Regions from separate parts of the Anoxybacillus sp. FSL W8-1294 genome, predicted to be linked through region 1. Evidence: predicted binding sites of a transcription regulator. Region 1 holds the regulator's gene; each other region holds the start of a gene.
What was found. The regulator Rex, encoded in region 1, represses fermentation and respiration genes when NADH is low (regulators of the CRP and FNR family bind a similar motif). The targets are predictions, from matches to a motif close to TTGTGAAATATTTCACAA.
Positions count from the first base shown of each region.

Region 2: nirB (nitrite reductase large subunit NirB) is a predicted target of Rex. The motif match lies at 2,662-2,679, and genes of this name have one in related genera.
Region 3: NSQ23_RS05240 (L-lactate dehydrogenase) is a predicted target of Rex. The motif match lies at 4,527-4,544, and genes of this name have one in related genera.

Region 1 covers NZ_CP150179.1:207,248-214,567, forward strand. The annotation lists gene tsaB (tRNA (adenosine(37)-N6)-threonylcarbamoyltransferase complex dimerization subunit type 1 TsaB) at 1-14, shown strand, start outside; gene rimI (ribosomal protein S18-alanine N-acetyltransferase) at 36-458, shown strand; gene tsaD (tRNA (adenosine(37)-N6)-threonylcarbamoyltransferase complex transferase subunit TsaD) at 455-1,468, shown strand; gene NSQ23_RS01230 (ABC-F family ATP-binding cassette domain-containing protein) at 1,762-3,657, opposite strand; gene NSQ23_RS01235 (redox-sensing transcriptional repressor Rex) at 3,885-4,520, shown strand; gene NSQ23_RS01240 (YdiK family protein) at 4,530-4,703, opposite strand; gene NSQ23_RS01245 (type II CAAX endopeptidase family protein) at 4,700-5,437, opposite strand; gene groES (co-chaperone GroES) at 5,741-6,025, shown strand; gene groL (chaperonin GroEL) at 6,095-7,320, shown strand, end outside.
Region 2 covers NZ_CP150179.1:447,816-455,135, reverse strand. The annotation lists gene nirD (nitrite reductase small subunit NirD) at 1-128, opposite strand, end outside; gene nirB (nitrite reductase large subunit NirB) at 150-2,573, opposite strand; gene NSQ23_RS02460 (MOSC domain-containing protein) at 2,809-3,465, shown strand; gene NSQ23_RS02455 (thiamine pyrophosphate-dependent enzyme) at 3,490-5,778, opposite strand; gene NSQ23_RS02450 (2-oxoacid:acceptor oxidoreductase family protein) at 5,778-6,791, opposite strand; gene NSQ23_RS02445 (hypothetical protein) at 7,095-7,320, shown strand, end outside.
Region 3 covers NZ_CP150179.1:990,172-997,491, forward strand. The annotation lists gene phoU (phosphate signaling complex protein PhoU) at 1-310, shown strand, start outside; gene NSQ23_RS05215 (endolytic transglycosylase MltG) at 340-753, opposite strand; gene NSQ23_RS05220 (hypothetical protein) at 750-1,067, opposite strand; gene NSQ23_RS05225 (sugar phosphate nucleotidyltransferase) at 1,212-3,596, shown strand; gene rpmG (50S ribosomal protein L33) at 3,677-3,826, shown strand; gene NSQ23_RS05235 (5-formyltetrahydrofolate cyclo-ligase) at 3,881-4,450, shown strand; gene NSQ23_RS05240 (L-lactate dehydrogenase) at 4,611-5,561, shown strand; gene NSQ23_RS05245 (hypothetical protein) at 5,632-5,823, shown strand; gene NSQ23_RS05250 (rhomboid family intramembrane serine protease) at 5,859-7,320, shown strand, end outside.

The DNA of each region.
Region 1 (7,320 bases):
GGACGGAATGTTAAGTGGACGTTTCCTTCCGTTTTATGACGCTTCAAGATCTTGATCGCATTATAGAAATTGAGCAGCGTTCATTTACACTGCCGTGGAGTCGTTCCTCTTTTCACCAAGAATTAACGAATAATCCGTATGCTCGTTACATTGTGATGGAGCATGATGGACAAATCATTGGTTATTGTGGCATGTGGCTGGTCATGGATGAGGCACATATTACAAACATTGCAGTATTACCGGAGTTTCGCGGGAAAAAATTAGGAGAAGCACTAATGAAACAGGCGATGGCGTTGGCGAGAGAAGAGGGGGCAAAAACAATGACGTTAGAGGTGCGAGTATCGAATATCGTTGCACAGTCGTTGTATCGGAAACTTGGTTTTTTAAATGGAGGTATTCGTAAAAGATACTATTCGGATAATCAAGAAGATGCTTTAGTAATGTGGGTGAAATTATGAGCGAAAAAGACATATTTGTGCTTGGAATTGAGACAAGCTGTGATGAAACAGCTGCAGCCATTGTGAAAAATGGACGTGAAATTGTAGCTAACGTTGTCGCTTCACAAATGGAAAGCCATCAACGATTTGGAGGAGTCGTTCCTGAAATTGCCTCCCGTCACCATGTTGAACAAATTACGCTCGTATTAGAAGAAACGATGAAACAGGCAAATATGGATATAAGTCAACTTGACGCGATTGCAGTAACAGAGGGACCGGGATTAGTTGGGGCGCTATTGATTGGTGTAAATGCGGCGAAAGCGTTGGCTTTTGCACATCGCATTCCGCTTGTTGGCGTGCACCATATCGCAGGACATATTTACGCAAATCAACTTGTACAAGAAATGAAATTTCCGCTTCTGGCGCTTGTTGTGTCTGGAGGTCATACAGAGCTCATTTACATGAAAGAGCATGGGATATTTGAGGTGATTGGAGAAACGCGTGATGATGCGGCTGGAGAAGCGTATGACAAAGTTGCCCGGGCCTTGCAACTCCCTTATCCAGGGGGACCTCATATCGATCGTTTAGCGAAACAAGGGAAACCAATTATTGATTTACCGCGCGCGTGGTTAGAAGAAGATTCGTATGATTTTAGTTTTAGTGGATTAAAATCAGCGGTTATTAACACGTTGCACAATGCAAAGCAACGTGGAGAAATGATCCGACCTGAAGATATGGCGGCAAGTTTTCAAGCAAGTGTCGTTGAGGTATTAGTGAGAAAAACAATCGAAGCAGCCATGCATTACAGCGTAAAACAAATATTGCTGGCTGGCGGTGTGGCGGCAAATGAAGGGTTACGTACACAATTACAAAAACAAATGAATCAACTGCCAGAAGTCGAGTTAGTTATCCCGCCGTTGTCGCTTTGTACAGATAATGCAGCGATGATTGCAGCAGCGGGAACAGTATTATTTCAACAAGGAAAGCGTGCCACCATGGCATTAAATGCAAACCCAAGTTTACTGTTATAGTAAGAAGGTGTCCCAAAAGCAATGGGGCACCTTTTTCTAATTGTCATACGAATTTTTCTAAGAACAATTCAGCTTGTTGTGGATTATTTTATCCACATACATGTGAATAATGTGGAAAACGTTGATTGTATGTTATTTTATCATAACAAGTTAACCACAACAAAATGGGGGATTTTTCTTTTTTTGTTGTGGGTAATGTGGAAAAGTTGGTGAATAACTTATATTTAGGTGTTTTTTCTGTGGATATCTTTGTGTAAAAGATGAGCTAGCCCACAAATGGAGCTAGCTCGTTATTATTTTTGTAAAAGTTCCCATTGTTCGAATAACTCGTCGAATTTTTGTTTCAGCTCATCAATTTTTCCTTGAGTATCCCGAGCTTTTTCATAGTCGTTGTAACAGGAAGGATCATATAATTGTTGTTCATACGTAGCAATTTGTTGTTCGATTCGCTCCATTTCCGTTTCTAGCTGTTCGATTTTTCGTTGTCGTTGTCGTTCTAATTTTTTTCGTTCTTTTTCTTCTTCGTACGAACGTTTTGGTGACAACGATTCGCCCGTTTTAGTTTTTTGGCTAATTTGTCCAAGCTCAAGCAGCTCTGCTTTTTTTGCTACGTAATAATCATAGTCCCCTAAATACTCAACAAGACCGTCTGTGGATAACTCATATATTTTTGTTGCAATTTTGTTAATAAAATAACGATCGTGTGAAACGAATATAATTGTTCCTGGGTATTCTATGAGCGCTTGTTCTAGCACTTCTTTGCTATCTAAATCCAAATGGTTTGTCGGTTCATCTAAAACTAATACGTTTGCCTTCTTCATCATGAGTTTAGCGAGAGCGAGTCGCGCTTTTTCTCCACCGCTTAACGTCTGAACAGGCTTCAATACGTCGTCACCAGAAAATAAAAAGTTGCCGAGAATGGTCCGAATTTCTTTCTCTGTTCTTAATCGATCTTCGTCCCACAGTTCGTCGATCACTCGTTTGTTTGATGTTAATTGTGCTTGTTCTTGATCATAATAGCCAATTTGTACGTTTGTTCCGTAGCGTATTTCTCCTTGTTTTGGATGGAGTTGTTTGATGATCGTTTTTAAAAGAGTTGATTTTCCAATTCCATTGGGTCCAATTAGCGCAATACTATCTCCGCGAGTGATACGGAATGAAAGGTTTGTTGCGATGATGTGATCGTAACCGATTGCTAAGTTGTTAGCTGTCAGCACGTCGTTTCCGCTTGGGCGTTCGATTTCGAAACGAAACGATGCCGATTTTTCATCACCGAGTGGCTTGTCGATGATATTCATTTTTTCTAATTGTTTTCTACGGCTTTGTGCTCGCTTCGTTGTTGATGCACGAGCGATGTTGCGTTGAACAAAATCTTTTAATTTTGTAATTTCCTCTTGTTGTTTTTCATACAATTTTAGTTGTTGTTCAAATTGTTCAGCACGTTGTTGTAAGTAGCTTGTATAGTTTCCGACATATTTTTTTATTTTTGTGCGTGATAGTTCATACACTTGTGTCACGATTTGGTCAAGAAAATAGCGATCGTGGGAGACGATAAGAATGGCCCCATCGTAATTTTTTAAATATTGTTCAAGCCATTGCAACGTTTCCATATCTAAATGGTTTGTCGGTTCGTCTAAAATGAGCAAATCGGGCCTTGTAAGGAGCAGTTTACCAAGCGCTAGCCTCGTCCGCTGTCCACCGCTTAATGTAGATACTTTTGTCGTATAATCGTACTGTGAGAAGCGGAGACCATGAAGAACCGAACGAATATCTGCTTCATATTGATAGCCGCCTTTTTCTTTGAATTCTGTTTGTAAACGATCATATTGCTCAAGTAGGCGCTCATAGTCAGCATCATGTAAACTCATTTGTTGTTCTAGTTCGCGTAATTGTTTTTCCATTTGTTGTAGCGGGGCAAACACATCGAGCATTTCTTCCCAAATGGAACGATGCGCTTGCAACCCTGTATATTGATCTAAATAACCGATCGTTACGTGTTTCGGTTTAATGATTTCGCCTGTGTCGTATGACAACTGTCCGGCAATGATTTTTAATAATGTCGATTTTCCCGCGCCATTTCTTCCAACTAACGCAATACGGTCTTTTTCTTGTATTTCAAGCTTAATGTCTGATAAAACTTGTTCTGCTCCATATGATTTGGATAGTTGATTTACTTGTAAAATGATCATTCTTTCTCACCTCAATCTTCTTTTGATAGTGTAACGTACTTTCTTGATATTCGGCAACACTAGTGTACGAATAACAAATTTGACAAAAATAATAATAAAGGGTACAAAGGAAAGACAGAATGAAAAAAATAGTGTATAGTTTAGAAGTGGGAAGAATTTTTTAGACGTATAGGAGAGAAAAATGAAAGCGCTAACTATTTGTGAAAGGAAATGTGGGGGATTGACTCGTGAATAATGAACAACCAAAAATTCCGCAGGCGACCGCAAAGCGACTACCGTTGTACTATCGTTTTTTGAAAAACTTGCATGCATCAGGCAAGCAACGTGTATCTTCAGCGGAGTTAAGCGAAGCTGTAAAAGTCGATTCAGCAACGATTCGCCGAGATTTTTCATACTTTGGTGCGCTTGGAAAAAAAGGATACGGATATAATGTCAATTATTTGCTGTCATTTTTTCGTAAAACGTTAGACCAAGATGAGACGACAGAAGTGGCGTTATTTGGGGTTGGAAATTTAGGGACTGCATTTTTAAACTACAATTTCAGCAAAAATAATAATACGAAAATTGTGATGGCATTTGATGTCGATCCAGACAAAGTCGGAACGGAAGTAGGAGGAGTTCCTGTTTATCATTTAGATGAGCTGGAAGAAAAGCTCGGGGAGATTACAGTAGCTATTTTAACTGTGCCGGCTCAAGTTGCTCAACCGATTACCGACCGGCTAGTCCAAAAAGGTATTAAAGGAATTTTAAACTTTACACCTGCTCGCTTGCATGTGCCAGAACACATTCGTGTTCATCATATTGATTTAGCGGTCGAACTGCAGTCACTCGTTTACTTTTTAAAACATTACGGAAATGAGTAAACCTCCCGTTTACGAGCGGGAGGTTTTTTTTCGTAAAGAACGAATTCCTGCGCCGAAATCAAATGTAGCAATTAAAATAAATAGCATCGTTGTGATGTCCCAAATACCATCATCGGCGGTATGGACAGCAAAATAAGTAAATAGAATGCCAGTGAGAAAATAAAACAACGGTTCAGACTTCATGAAAACAGCCTCCAAATTACGAATTGCATTCGTTCTGCCTCACGCATAATGCTTTCGATTTCTTCAGCAAATAATGTTTGAATTGCAACGACAAAGGTGTTCATCAGTACATGTGCTGCAATAGGTACGAGAATGCGCTTTGTTTTGACATATAGGAAAGCAAATACAAATCCCATCGTTGCATAAAGAAGCAAATGTTCAAACTCTAAATGAACAACAGCAAATAAAAGTGAACTGACGAGCGCTGATAAGAAAAAATTGTATTTTTGATACAACGTCCCGAAAATAATTTTCCGAAAGATGATTTCCTCTAAAATTGGTCCGACGACTGATGTAACGAGTATAAGAGCTGGTGTCAATTTGACCATTTCAACGATGCGTCTCGTGTTTTCGGACCCCATTTCGACACCAAATAGGTGCATCTCAATATTAGCTGCAATGCCTTGGGCGAAAAGAGCGAGCAAAAACCCCCCAATCGCCCAAAAGAATGACATGCCAATCGATGCTTGATGGCGATCATAAGAGTATTTCATATCTTCTCTCATAAAATAAAGAACGAGAAAAAGGGCAATCGAAAAACTAATGACAGCCCAATAGCCTGAGGCGATCGATAAAGCTACTTCTTTATTTGATGCGTTAATAAATCCGCTATGCGCAAGTAAAGGAACGCCGACTAAACTCGATAGTTGCATAGCGACGTATGTAATGATGACATACCAATATTGCTTTTTCACATGTTCAACCCCTTCGTGCAAATTGTCTAGCTTTAGACGAGCATTTTCTAAGCGTCTGCTTCCTTAGCTGAGCGAATGATCGTCCTCTGCTTTCTAAATTGAATACTTTTTCATTTTATCATATTTTTTGTATGAATTTCGAAAGGAAAGACATAATGTTAAAGAGGGAATCATTTAATGAAAAATTTTTAACTTCCTACTTGCAAAATTAAAAAAAGTTCATTAATATAATAAGTGTGTTAGCACTCAATAAGAATGAGTGCTAATAACGGAACGAAAATCTAATTAAGGAGGTCGTTTGCCGTGTTGAAGCCACTAGGTGATCGTATTGTCATTGAATTAATTCAAACTGAAGAAAAAACAGCGAGCGGAATTGTCTTACCAGACACAGCAAAAGAAAAACCACAAGAAGGAAAAGTTGTGGCAGTTGGTTCAGGTCGCGTTCTTGATAATGGTGAGCGCGTAGCTCCAGAGGTAAGCGTTGGTGACCGCATCATCTTCTCAAAATATGCGGGTACAGAAGTAAAATATGATGGAAAAGAATACTTAATTTTGCGTGAAAGTGACATTTTAGCTGTGATTGGTTAATCGTTCGCCTGATAACATATAAAGCACATAAAAATACTTAACTAAAATTTCATCAAGGGGGTAAGATGTATGGCAAAAGAAATTAAATTCAGCGAAGAAGCTCGTCGTGCGATGTTACGCGGTGTAGATAAATTAGCTGATGCAGTAAAAGTAACATTAGGTCCAAAAGGTCGTAACGTTGTATTAGAGAAAAAGTTCGGTTCTCCATTAATTACAAATGACGGTGTAACGATTGCGAAAGAGATTGAATTAGAAGATCCGTTTGAAAATATGGGTGCGAAGCTTGTTGCGGAAGTAGCAAGCAAAACAAACGACGTTGCTGGTGACGGTACAACAACAGCAACTGTATTAGCACAAGCGATGATTCGCGAAGGATTGAAAAACGTAACAGCTGGTGCGAACCCAATGGGCATTCGCAAAGGTATTGAAAAAGCTGTTGCGGTCGCTGTGGAAGAATTAAAAGCGATCTCTAAACCAATCGAAGGCAAAGACTCCATTGCTCAAGTTGCAGCTATTTCTGCGGCTGACGAAGAAGTTGGTCAATTAATCGCAGAAGCAATGGAACGCGTTGGTAAAGACGGTGTCATTACATTAGAGGAGTCTAAAGGTTTCACAACAGAATTAGATGTTGTGGAAGGTATGCAATTTGACCGCGGTTATGTATCTCCATACATGATTACAGACTCTGATAAAATGGAAGCTGTATTAGATAATCCATACATCTTAATTACAGATAAAAAAGTTTCAAGCATTCAAGAACTTCTTCCTGTATTGGAGCAAGTTGTTCAACAAGGCAAACCATTGTTAATCATCGCTGAAGATGTAGAAGGTGAAGCGCTTGCTACATTAGTTGTGAACAAACTTCGCGGTACGTTCACAGCTGTTGCAGTTAAAGCGCCTGGCTTCGGTGACCGCCGCAAAGCGATGCTTCAAGATATCGCGATTTTAACAGGCGGTGAAGTCATCACAGAAGAGTTAGGTCGCGAATTGAAATCAACAACAATTGCTTCACTTGGTCGTGCAGCGAAAGTTGTTGTAACAAAAGAACATACAACAATCGTTGGTGGCGCTGGCCGTGCGGAAGACATTCAAGCACGCATCAACCAAATTCGTGCTCAATTAGAAGAAACAACTTCTGAATTTGACCGTGAAAAATTACAAGAGCGCTTAGCGAAATTAGCTGGTGGCGTTGCGGTAATCAAAGTTGGTGCTGCAACTGAAACTGAACTAAAAGAGCGTAAATTACGCATCGAAGACGCATTAAACGCAACACGTGCGGCAGTTGAAGAAGGTAT
Region 2 (7,320 bases), 240 kb from region 1:
GCCCGAACATCTCCATTGGATAGACGAAACAAAGCTATTTCATGTTCTCCTATTTTAATCGCTTGGCCAACGCGAACGGGAAGTTCATCATATTTAGCAACCAATACGCGATTGACTGTTTTGTTCATGCTATTTTTTCCTCCCTTAACTTACTTCGTGTTCACAACAATGGAACGTTTCGTATAGTATCGATGGCGAATCGTTTCATCTTCAATCGCTTTTTTCCATGGATCTTCATAGCGGGCTAACGTTCGATATAACCGCTCATTTAGTTCTTTTCGCTTTTCTTCATCACACAGTACTTCTTTCACATGATCTAAGCCGACACGCTCAATCCATTTAGACGTGCGTTCTAAATATTTCGCTGTTTCGCGGTAATATTGTAAGTAAGCACCGACAATATCAAATACTTCTTCTTCCGTTTTTACTTTGCACAACAAATCAGCTGCTCGCAAATCGGTACCACCGTTACCACCGACATAAATTTCCCAACCGCCATCTACACCGACAATTCCAACGTCCTTAATTCCGGCTTCCGCACAGTTGCGTGGACATGCAGAAACCCCCATCTTCACTTTATTCGGAGTGTCTAGGCGTTCAAATCGTTTTTCAAGTTCAATTCCGAGACTCATGGAATCTTGTGTACCGTAGCGGCAAAATTGAGCTCCCACACATGTTTTGACCGTTCTTAATGTTTTTCCGTATGCGTATCCAGATGGCATTTCTAAATCTGCCCAAACATTTGGTAAATCTTCTTTTTTAATACCGAATAAAGCGATCCGTTGCCCGCCTGTTAGTTTCACAAGTGGAACGTTATATTTTTCAGCGACATCCGCAATTTTACGTAAATCGGAAGCTGTTGTGACCCCGCCATACATTCTTGGAACAACCGAATATGTCCCGTCTTTTTGGATGTTGGCATGCATTTTTTCATTCACAAGACGTGAATCGCGATCATCTTCATACTCAGGATAAAGGACGCCGAGGAAGTAGTTTAAAGCCGGACGGCATTTCGAGCATCCCTCTTCTGTTTTCCAACCTAACACATTCATAATTTCTTTAATGCTTGTTAAACCTTTTTCGCGAATTTCCGCCACTAGCTCATCACGGCTAAGGTCGGTACATGCGCATAATGTTTCTTTTTGCGCGGTTTGATAAAATGCATCTCCCAACGTATGCTCTAATAAATGAGCAATGAGCGACTTGCATCTTCCGCAAGAACGTCCTGCATTTGTACAGGCGCCTACTTGTTCAACCGTCGTTAAGTTGTGTGTTTGAATGGCGCTGGCAATGGTTCCCTTCGTCACCCCATTACAACCGCAAATCACTTCATCATCTGGCATGGCCGCAACATTATTACCTGACGCTTCTTGACCAGGTGCCTGAAGAAATACAATTTCCGCCATGTCGGAAATATCTTGTTTTTGCGTCATCATTCTAAACAACCTTGTACTATCTTTTGTGTCGCCATATAACACAATTCCGACAATGCGACGATCGCGAATCAGTACTTTTTTGTATACACCGTTCCACTCGTTATGAACTTTGATGGCTTTCGTTGTTTGGTTTTCATAAATTTCTCCAGCTGAAAACAAATCGACTCCAGAAACTTTTAGCTGCGTGCCAACAACGGAACCTTCGTATTGCTTTTCTCTGATCCCGCAAAGGTTTTCTGCTAATACTTTTGCTTGTTCATACAAAGGAGCTACCAATCCGTATACAATTTCACGATGTTCGGTACATTCACCAACCGCATAAACATTTGGGATATTTGTTTCTAAATAATCATTTACAATAATGCCGCGATTTACATAAATGCCGCTTTCTTTTGCAAGACGAACGTTCGGGACAATTCCTGCAGCCATCACCACTAAATCCGCTTCGATTTCCGTTCCGTCTTTAAAGCGAAGTCCTTTCACGCATTCGTCCCCTAAAATGGCTACCGTTTCTTTTTCTAATAAAAAGTTGATGCCTTGTGCTTCAAGTTCTTTTTGTAACATTTGCGCTGCGGTCGCATCGAGCTGTTTCTCCATGATATGACTCATCAAATGAACAACATCGACTTGCATGCCTAATTTGACAAGTCCGCTTGCCGCTTCTAATCCAAGAAGTCCTGCGCCGATGACAACTGCCTTTTTGTAATGTTTTGCTGCCTCGATCATCGTTTTGCAATCTTGAATATCTCGAAAACCGATCACACCTTGTTTATCCACACCTGGAATCGGCAAAATAAACGGTAAGGAACCTGTCGCTAAAATTAATTCATCGTATTCTACCACTCGTCCACGATCAGAGTAGACGCGTTTTTGCTCGACATCGATTTTGATTACACTCTCTCCTGCATGCAACTGAATATGATGATCTTTATACCAGTTCCAGCCATTCATTATAATCTCATCCCATGTTGCTTCTCCTTGCAAAACGTTCGATAATTGAATGCGGTTGTAATTTGGATAAGGCTCTTTTCCGAAAATGGTAATATCAAACAAATCTTTATTTATTTTTAAAATTTCTTCAATCGTCCGTACACCTGCCATCCCGTTTCCGACCATAACTAATTTTCTTTTTTCCATCTGTACTCCCTCCATGCTCAACTTTTCACAAGTTAAAATACATTGAATCATCTTTTAAGTTGATTCTATCACCTGTTCAAAAACATTTTTGTGAAAATAATCACAATAAAGGCTTGATAAAAGAAAAAATGTGAATAATTTCACGTTTTTGTCAAGATTACAAAATAATAAATTGAGAAGAGAAAGAAAATATGGTAATCTTTTTGTAGGTTATAAAAGGAAGGAGCCAATCTTTATGTCGGTCGCCAAAGTTGTTTCCTTAAATATCGGTCAACCAAAAACAGTGATGCTCGATGGAACAGAAATGACAACCGCCATTTATAAGTCTCCTGTTGATTCTCCCCTTCTCTTAACGAAAACAAATATTGTTGGAGATGGTCAAGCGGACTTAGTTCATCATGGTGGTTTTGATCAAGCGGTATGCGTGTATTGTTCAGAACATTTTTTGTTTTGGGAACATTTATATCAACGTCCTTTTGAACCTGGAGCCTTTGGTGAAAATATAACGCTGTTCGGACGAACGGAAGAAGAAATTTGCATTGGCGATGTGTTTCAAATCGGTACAGCGATTGTTCAAGTGTCTCAACCAAGGCAACCTTGTTTTAAATTAGCGATGCGGCACGGAATCAAAGATCTCCCATTGAAAATTCAACAAACAGGTTACACCGGTTTTTACTTGCGCGTGATCAAAGAAGGCATGATCCAGCGTGGAGATGAATTACATTTATTAGATCGAAGCAAAAATCCTTTGTCGATTCAATATATAAACAAAGCGAAATATGGAAAACAAACGAATGTTGAGGCATTGCAAGAAATCATTGAAGAACCAGCATTGTCAGAAGAGTGGCGAAACACTTTTCTCAAAAAACTTCAAAACTTACTCAAAAAATAAGCGTGTCGTTTTGATCGACACGCTTTACAAATATGGGTGTTCATGCATGGCTTTAAGGCGGCGCCATCTCCGTTCTACTTCTTGTTCGAATTCTTCTAAAAGATCACGGTTTTCTTCTTTCAACAAATGCTTCGCTTTCCCCATATATTTTAACCATTCGCTCAATGGGATGCGTTTGTTTTTTTCCTCTGGATCATACGTAATCGTTGTTTTTCCTCGTTCCACTTCATAGAGCGGGAAGAAACAAGAATCAACCGCTGCTTTCATAATTTTTTCGCCGTATCTCTCTTCCGATTTCCAGTTTAATGGGCAAGTAATCAAAAGCTTTCCGTAAACCGTTCCTTCATGTTTGGCATACCATTGCGCTTTTGCTGCTTTTTTAATTAAATCTTGCGGAAATGCTTCTGTTCCCGTGAATACATAAGGGATATTTGTCGCCGCCATAATTTGTGGCGTATCTTTATGGTGGAATGCTTTTCCTCTTTGTGTTTTACCGACGCCGGTTGTGCTTGTCATATGCCCCATCGGAGTCGAATACGACATTTGCGATCCTGTATTCATATACCCTTCATTGTCATATTCCAAAATAATCAATTTATGATTGCGAAGGGCTGTGCCAATCGCAGAACCCATGCCAATGTCCATTCCGCCGTCTCCCGTGACCATGACAAACGTCACATCATCAGAAACATCGATTTCCCCACGGCGTTTTAATTCCAAAAAGGCTTCAACCGACCCTGATAATGTGGCAGGACCGTTTTGGAATAAATTGTGGATCATCGTTTGCTTATGAGAACTATATGGGTAGGCCGTTGTTACAACATACGCACATCCTGTATGGAATAAAACAACAACATCCCCTTCGATTCCTTTGAAAAAGAGCTCTAATCCTGGGAAAATGCCGCAGCCAGGACATGCGCCGTGACCGGAAGCAATTCGTTTCGGTTTCGCCGTTAACGCTCGAAGCGGTGGAATTTTTACTTTTAATCTCTTCGTTTCTTCGTCTTGTGTCACTTGAATCAATCCTGTCTTAAAGGCGTCCCCATGCATCGGCTCAATTGCTTGTTTTAATTTATTTTCTGGCCGACCAGGCACGTGTCCGAAGTAATCAAACGGCTTTTCCGCATATCCTTTTTCCATCGCTTCAATGGCTAAATTGAAAAAGGCTTCCGCATCATCAGCGTAAAAATCTTTTCCGCCAAGTCCAAATACGCGGCTTAATACAATCGTACGATTATCTGGATCTTCTTGCAAAGCTGATTTAATTTCATGCGTCATGTTGGCACCGTTTGCCCCGTAGGAATCCGCGCGCTCTCCAACAAGAAGGGCTTTCACATTTTTTAACGCTTTGCGAATTTCTTCGCTTGGAAACGGACGAATAATGTTTGGACTAATCACCCCTACCTTAATTCCTTTTGCACGAAGCTTGTCGACAACATCTTTTGCCGTTTCTGCTGCGGAGTTAATCAAAAATAGAGCCACTTCTGCATCGTCCATTTGATATAAATCAAGGACAGGATATTCTCGTCCAGATAGCAGCGCGTATTCGCGTGCGACTTGTTTAAATACGTCTCCTGCTCGATATAGCGCTTCAGACTGTTGATAATGGTTGTTAATTAAATCATCACCGTTCATATGTGCTCCGATCGTTATTGGCTTTCTCGGATCCGCTGCGTTTGGAAAGTGAGTTGGACGTTCGCCGACAAAAGCTTGTACGACTTTTCGGTCTTTAAAATATTGGACTTTCCGTTTTTGGTGAGATGTAAAAAATCCATCATACGCAACAATGACAGGCAAACGAACGTCCTCGTGTTCGGCAATTTTCAACGCCATAATATTCAGATCATAAACCGCTTGTGGGGTACGAGCGGTCAAAATCACCCATCCTGTATTGAGCGAAAAATATAAATCGGAATGATCCCCACGAATATCAAGAGGGCCGCTAATGGAGCGAGTCACTAAATTCATCACCATCGGAAAGCGCGTTCCTGATTGCACTGGCAATTGTTCAAGCATATACATTAAACCGTTCGCACTTGTAGCGTTAAAAACGCGCGCCCCCATGACAGAAGCCCCGTAGCAAATTCCCGCTGATCCATGTTCCCCGTCTGCAGGAATCAGTTGAATATCGTGTTCACCACGCGCCTTCATCTGGTCTAACAATTGCGCAATTTCCGTTGAAGGAGTAATTGGAAAATAACCCATAATATGATAGTTGATTTGTGCAGCTGCGAACGCCGCCATTTCGTTTCCGGATTGAAACGCTGTCACTTGTTCTGCTTTCGTTGTCACTTTTTCTTCTAATAATGCCATTAATAGTTCCCCCCTAATACCATTGGGAATTTTTGCTTCACTGTATGTTTTTCCGCAAACCCAATTTCCTCACGACATTCTGTTAAGGCAGCTGTTGGACACGCTTCAACACATTTTAAACAACCTTTACAATATTGATAATCAATTCCTTTTAAAAACATTTGTTTTCTTCCTTTTTTATCTTCTCCTTCTTCCCATACGAAGCAAAAGTCAGGGCAAACTGTATCACAGGCAGCACAGTGAATGCACTTTTCCATCTCCCACTTTGGCAAAAATCCTTGACGCGATCCGCTTAAATCTTTGAAAATACTATTGGCGTTCGCTGTGATAATCCCGCCAATTTCTTGTGTTTCATAGCCTAAAAGCGGTTCAAGACGAGAAAACGATTTTCTTTCCGCATTCGCAGGCGCTTCATATGTTTGAAAGCGCACCTCATGATAGCCTCTTTCAAATGTACGAATGTTCGCCTCGACGAGATGCGGATATTTTTTTTCAAATGTTTTGCGAATGACTTCCTTCATCGCTTCCGGATCAAGAAAGTCACAAACGCGGAATAACGCTCCAAGCATCGCTGTATTGACTTTTGTTTTTTCTTCAACCGCAATTCCAAGGGCATCGACAACCGCAAGAGTTCCGTAATCTAGTTGTAAATCGCGCCGAATGTCATCAAAACCTCTTACAGAGTTGACCAATACAATTCCATCGGGGGCTAAACCGCTAACGACATCCACCATTTTATAAAGCGCTTCATGAAATACCCCGATGACATGAGGTTCTTCGATCGGACTATGCGCCCGAATTTCTGTATCTGGATCGCAAAAGCGAATATAACTTTTCACTGGAGAGCCTTTTTTCTCTGAACCATATGTAGAAAAATTTGAACCATTTAACCCAAGCCCCAACACCCCTGCTTCCGCGAGCATTTTCCCTGCTAGGTTTGCTCCAAGTCCTCCAATGGATTCGAGACGTATTTCAAAAAAACCTAATTGATTCTTTTTTGGCAAAATCGACATGTTATCCCCCCTATGAAACCTAAAAATCAATCGATAGGCTTATATTATTTTATAAATTTTATAAAAAAACACAAAAAAAAGATGTGACAAAAATCAAACATTTGCGAATTATTTATAGTACACATAAGAAAAATTTTTAAAACCTCTTGTATTACAACAGATTAAGATACTTTTACAATTATATAACAGAAGTAATTTTGTGTTATAACAGTTTTAAAAAGCACCATTTATTGCAAAAACAAAGAAAATATTTTCTATTTTGAACATGACTGAACATCTGCAAGGAAAGAAGGGTAAAAAGCAATGATTCGAAAACTCTACGAAAATCTTGATTCCGTTCAAACAACAAAGAGATTGGTTGATCTTCACCGCTGGTATCGAGAAAGAAAAAGAAAACAAAAAGATTGGTCCTATCAAATTTCGCATGTCGAGCATTACGAAACGGCATTGCTGCATACAAACCGTACACACACTCTTCTTTCTTGGATTGGTCACTCCACATTTGTCATTCAAGTAAATGGACTGACCA
Region 3 (7,320 bases), 780 kb from region 1:
GTTAAATAAGTTAGAAAAAATGCATGAAATCGCAGTAAATATGCTTTCGTTAACGTTAAAAGCGTATTACGAAGAAGATGTCGTTACGGCGAAAAAAGTGGCTGACATGGACGATGAAGTTGATCGTTTGTACGGCGAAACGATTCGGGAATTGCTCGAGCGCACAAAAGCACATCCAGATGCGATGTCACAAATTACGCAACTATCGTTTACGGCTCGCTACATTGAACGCATTGCAGATCACGCGACAAACATCGCTGAGAACGTATTTTATTTAGTAAAGGGAAAACATTACGATTTAAACGACTAAATGAAAAGGATGTCCAACAGCGGACATCCTTATTTTGTGATTTTTTTTGTGATTTGTTCATATGACATGTCACTTGTAACAACATACGTTCCAGGGCGTAGCGCACGCGTCAATTGATGTGTATCGAGATATGTTAAAAATGATTGCGCGTCATCAATAATATGCGCTTGTTCAAGTCGGTTAGCAACGTCGCGACTTGCCTCTCCTTTGGCAATCGTTAACGTATAAATGTACACTTTTTCTTTTTGAGATGGTGTTGTTTTTTCAATTTCTTTTTTTTGTTTTTCGAGTTTTTCAGCGAGTTCATTTCGTTCAGCAACGATTTGTTCATACTGCTGTTCGCTGATGATAGTATACTGCTTGTCATTCGTGTAATGAACGATAGCAAGTATCGTTGTGGCAAACAACATTCCAACCGCAAATGCACGTGTTGTCTTTCTCATCGTTTATTCCTCGCGATCACAATATTTACTTCATCTATCGGCATGTTGAGTTTGCGGGCAATTTGTTCTTTTGTCCAACCTTGCTTATGTAGATGCCATATTTGTTCTTCAGTTGAAAACAACTCCATTCCGACAAGCAGCTCTTCTTCAAGCGCTTTAACTCGCTTTTTTATTTCGTACAATTGTTGCATCGTCGATAATGTGAGTTGCTCTACTTGTTCTTCTACCTCTTTTACACGATCTTTTTGAAAGAAAGAAATAAGCAATAGTATGATTGCAAAAGAAATGAGTCCAATCAATGTATATTCGATCATGTTTGTCACCCCACTTTATTATACATAGGAATGTAGCGATCATGCATCATTTTCATGTCAAATCGACAATTTTCGTATATTGTCCGCATAGTATTGTCATGATATGATGGAACAAAGTGTGCTTTCACTTGGGGGGGATATGTTGTGAAAGCGGTCATTATGGCAGGGGGAAGAGGAACACGGTTACGTCCGTTAACTTGTCATGTTCCGAAACCGATCGTACCGATTATGAATAAACCTGTGATGGCGTATAGTATTGAATGGTTAAAACATCACGGAATTACGGATATTGCTGTAACCGTTCAATATTTAAGTGATGAAATTATTGAATATTTTGGTGATGGACGTCGATTCGGTGTACATCTTCATTACTTTGAAGAGACGACGCCCCTTGGAACGGCAGGGAGCGTAAAACATGCTCAGTCTTTTTTAGACGATACGTTTGTTGTTATTAGTGCAGATACGTTGACGACAATTCATTTGCAGCAGGCAATCAATTTCCATTTTTCCAAACAAGCATTAGTTACCGTTCTTATGCACCACGAAGCGACTCCTCTTTCATACGGTGGAATTGTGACAGATCGAAACGGAAAAGTGATTCATTTTGTAGAAAAACCAAAATGGAATGAAGTGTGTAGCGATTTAGTCAATACAGGCATTTACATTTGCGATCCAGCGATTTTTAATTATATGCCTGAACATCCACCTTACGATTTTAGTCAACATATTTTTTCACATCTCATTCAACAAGAGTACCCAATATACGGATATGAGGCGGATGGATATTGGTCTGATATTGGTATCATTGAACAATATCATCAAACACATGTTGATTTACTAAATCAACGTCTCGTTTCTTCTCATTACAAAGAAATAGCTCCTGATGTATGGATCGGTGAGCGAGTGAACATTGCACAAGAGGTAAAATTAGAAGGACCGATTCTTATTGGGGACGATGTGCGCATTGATGCCTATGCAACACTCGGACCATATACGGTGGTTGGCTCACGTTCAGTTATTAGTAAATACGCATCGTTAAAGCGATCGATTGTTTGGTCCAATGTTTATATTGATGAACATAGTGAATTACGGGGAGCAGTTGTAGCAAATGATGTGTATATCGGTAAAAAAAATGAAATATTTGATTATGCGGTCATTGGGGCAAAGTGCAAATTAAAAAATAAAGTGAAAGTGCAACATGCGGCTAAAATTTGGCCGAATAAAACAATTGCAGAAAAAACGAAAGTGAAAGGTTCAATTGTATGGGGTGAACAATGCCCAAACGTATTGTTTCGCCAAAATGGGATCAGCATGCGCGCTCATGTTGATGCTCATCCGATGTTTATCACACAGTTGGCTTCAGCATATAGCAGTCTACATGAAAAAGGAAGTCACATATTAATGGGCTATGACAATCACCCGTTGTCTCAGGCGCTCGGATCGTTGTTTGCTCAATGTTTGCATATGTACGGTATGTACACAAATGTATATGAGGGGGGATATTTGCCTGCTTTTCGTTATATTCTTTCTCATAAACAATATCGTGGTGGCGTATTTGTGACGTTGAACGAACATGATGAAGTAGTTATTGACATACACGATGAACAAGGATTTCCCATTGATTGCACGATGGAACGCGCGATTGAACAACGAATGAAACATGAACATCACATGTCAGTGGCTCAAATTGGCGAAGCAATGAAACAAAAAGAGAACGATGAAATGTATATTCGCGCATTGCGTCAAGCGATTTCTTTTTCTTCATCGGAGCGATGGAAAGTTGTCGTCGCTAGTTCTCCTTTATTGAAGCATACCATTGAACGCACACTTCTGTTGTTCGCGATAGAAGTTGTTTGGACAAAAGAGCGTGATGATGAACACATTCGGAAACTAATCGAGCAAGAACAAGCCCAATTTGCTATCGTGTTTGACTATTCAGGGGAACGTTTTCGAATGTTTGACGGGCAAGGAATCACATTGACGAAAGAAGAAATGATTTCGTTGCATGTGCTCACATCTCTTTTATTTAGCGAAACGAAAAAAGTAGCCGTTCCTGCTTGGGCACCGTCTGCGTTACACACATTAGCAGAACGGTTATATGGAGATATTGTTTATGTAAAAGATACGAGACGAGATTTTTTGCTTGCACATCATCATGAGCCGTTTCATTTTTATTTCGATGGATTGTATGCATGTGTACAACTATTGCACTTGTTAGCGATTGAACGTTGTTCGCTTCGTACCATTGTGTCGTCTATTCCAACTATTCATTTATCATGCCGTGATGTTCATTGCCCATGGGATGAACGGGCGGCTGTTATGCGTAAATTGTTAGAAGAATCGTATGACAAGCATGTAGATTTTACAGATGGCATGAAAGTATATCATGAAGATGGAGCATGGACGCTCATTTTACCGAAAGTAGATGAACCAACGTTAACGATTTATTCACAAGCAGCAAATGCTCAAAAAGCAAAAGAATATACGAAATACTATATAAAGAAAATTCGGCAATATCAAAACGTATAAAATTCATATGGAAATTGTTTAAGAAAAATGATATGATGGAAAGGTGTGATTACAATACTTTTGTTTGGAGGGAAAGAACGATGCGTGTAAATATTACGTTAGCATGCACAGAATGCGGCGAACGCAACTATATTTCAACAAAAAATAAGCGCAATAACCCAGAGCGCCTCGAATTGAAAAAATATTGCCCACGAGACAAAAAAGCAACAGTTCATCGTGAAACGAAGTAAGCAGTAGGATTTTTTTCCTGCTGCTTATTTTTTTATGAAAGAGGGGGAAGGTTAATGAATAAGAAACAATTGCGGCAACAAATAAAACAACGTCTCTTACATATGACAAAAGAAGAACGCAAGAAAAAGGAGAACATCATTCACGATATATTATTTCACCAACATCTTTGGCAAACGGCACAAGTGATCGGTATTACGATCTCACAACAAATCGAAATCGATACAAAATGTATCATTGAACGAGCATGGCAAGAAGGGAAAAAAGTTGCCATTCCAAAATGCGATGTAACAACAAAACAAATGACGTTTCGCGAAATTCGTTCGTTTCAAGAAACGGAACGCTCTTTTTTCGATTTATATGAACCGATTGTGGAAGAAACGAGAGAAGTGCAAAAACATGAAATCGAGCTCCTATTTGTTCCAGGTCTTGCTTTTGTTCGTAAAGGATATCGCCTTGGCTATGGTGGGGGATATTATGATCGATATTTAGTTGATTTTCCAAACGATACAATTTCCCTTGCATATGATTGTCAAATCGTCTCTACGTTGCCGGTTGAACAGCATGACATCCCTGTCCAAATGATTATTACAAACGAAGGAATTGTTGTTTGTGAAAACGAATAATAAAACAGCATAAGCGCTTTCATATTGTACAGGAGAAAAAATTAACAAAATGTTAATAATTCATGCCTTATAAGCTTTGTGAAACAGTGTACAATGTAAGTATGAAACAGATAAACAATGCACATATTGTAAAATGATATATACGAGAGGTGGAAGAAAAATGTCAAATAAAGTAAATCGTGTTGTTTTAGTTGGAACAGGTTTTGTTGGTTCAAGTTATGCGTTTGCCCTTTTAAACCAAGGAGTGACAGAAGAACTTGTTCTCATTGATATTAATAAAGAAAAATCAGAAGGAGATGCGATGGACTTAAACCATGGGATGCCGTTTGCGCCATCCCCAACGAAAATTTGGTTTGGCAATTACGAAGATTGCAAAGATGCAGATCTTGTTGTGTTAACGGCAGGGGCAAATCAAAAGCCAGGGGAAACACGATTAGATTTAGTGGAAAAAAACACAAAAATCTTTAAAAATATTATTGATCAAGTGATGGCAAGCGGATTCAATGGCATTTTCCTTGTTGCGACAAATCCGGTTGACATTTTAACATATGCGACATGGAAGTTTTCAGGGTTACCAAAGGAGCGTGTCATCGGTTCAGGTACAATTTTAGACACAGCTCGCTTCCGCTATTTGTTAGGTGAATATTTCGATGTGGATACGCGCAACGTACATGCTTATATTATTGGGGAACATGGTGATACGGAGTTGCCTGTTTGGAGCCATGCATTCATCGGTTGCCGCCCAATTGCCGATATGATGAAAGAAAAGCCACAATATAAACAAGAAGATTTAGATAACATTTTTGTGAATGTACGCGATGCAGCGTATCAAATTATTGAGCGAAAAGGTGCAACATATTACGGTATTGCCATGGGACTTGTTCGTTTAACAAAAGCGATTTTACAAAATGAAAACAGCGTTCTTACTGTTTCAGCTTACTTAGAAGGCCAATATGGTCAAAATGATATGTACATTGGCGTACCAGCGATCGTAAATCGCAACGGTATTCGTGAAGTTGTTGAACTACAATTGAACGAGGAGGAAAAAGAAAAATTTACTCATTCTGCAACTGTATTAAAAGATGTGATGAAGCGCGTTGGATTGCAATAGGTTGTCTCATGATGAGGCAACCTTTTTATAATTTCAACACGAAAAGGGAACGGTAAATATGAGGAGGGTGATGATATTGAATGGAAAAACGTTGATCGTTGCCGTTATGGCAGGGCTCGTTCTTTATCAGTTTCGTTATCGGTTATTGAACGAAATATTGAAACGAGAAGCGGTTCAAAAACGAGTGGTACAATGGGGAATGTCCGTTCCGTTTATTCGCCAGCGCATTGTTCCTACATTATTTTTACAAAAGTACAAATAGTTGCGCTTTGTAAGAGAGTGTGATAAAAGAAGGGTATGATAGCGAAGGGAGAGGGAAGGTTGGGCATTCGCTTTGATTTTGTATATTGGCAAATGATGTTTCAATTGTTACAGATGAACTATGAAATCGTTTATTTGTCACCTGATGAGCGGGAGGTTTGGTTGCAATCTACGAGGGAACGAAAAGCGCCGCTTGTACGCCTTGTTCGCACTGATATGGATTGGGGTGTGTCATTAAAAAATGATATGAATCGCGCGCTAGTCGCTGTTGATGAATGGCGCAAGCGACAATTTCGCCGCCAACTGCAAGTCATCAACGTTTATGTCATGATGTATCCCCCTGTTGACGATTGGGAACTGTATGTTCAGCGACCATTCACGACTGGGCGAGTGCATATGCAAACATATGTGATGCATCTTTACAATATGTATGACGTCTTGCATAAGCTAAGCACGCAGTTCCATCAATCATTAAAAGTGTACGTACCTGATGATTCTCCAATGTTGCAACAAGAATTACAAACGTTTAAACAACACGTGTTATCATTTGCAGAGCGCATGTATGAAAATGAACGGCGCATATTTGAACGTGGAAAAGCGAGATTTACATATGTGTTTATTGCTTTACAAATAGTGATGTTTTTTATTTTAGAATGGAACGGTGGAAGTACAAATACGTTGACGCTCATTCAATACGGCGCAAAGTTTAATCCGCTTATTTTGCAAGGAGAATGGTGGCGCTTTTTCACCCCTATTGTTTTGCATATCGGCTTTTTACACTTGTTCATGAATACGTTTGCGCTATATTATTTAGGCCCACTTGTTGAAAAATTGTACGGCTCGTTTCGTTTTTTATTTATTTATCTTTTCGCTGGTTTTGCAGGTTCGCTTGCTAGTTTTTTATTTTCATCATCCGTATCTGCCGGGGCGTCTGGTGCCATTTTCGGATGTTTTGGGGCTTTGTTATACTTCGGAAAAGCAAAACCGCACATATTTTTTCGAACAATTGGAATGAACGTCATCACTGTCATCGGCATCAATTTAGCGTTCGGTCTCGTCGTTCCTAATATTGATAATGCAGGTCATATTGGCGGTTTAATTGGTGGGTTTTTAGCGGCAAATATCGTTCATTTCCCAAAGGAACGTGTTCGCTTTGGACAATGGTTTGCTGCTTTGTTCACAGCGGTCGTTACGTTTATTTGCTTATATATTGGTTTTCAACGACCGCCAGCAGATCAAGCACAACTCATTCTTGCGTTGTCCAAGCAATATATTGATGAACGAGAATACGGCCAAGCAGAGCAAATGTTAACACTCATTCATGAACAAGATGCTGAAGCATATAAGGCAGATTTTTTGCGTGCCTATATTCACATACAACAAAAAGATTACGATGATGCAAAACAATATTTATATGATGCCATCGAAAAAAACGACCGTTTTCATGAAGCGTATTATTATTTAGCGTTATTATATGCGGAAGAAAAAAACTATGAAA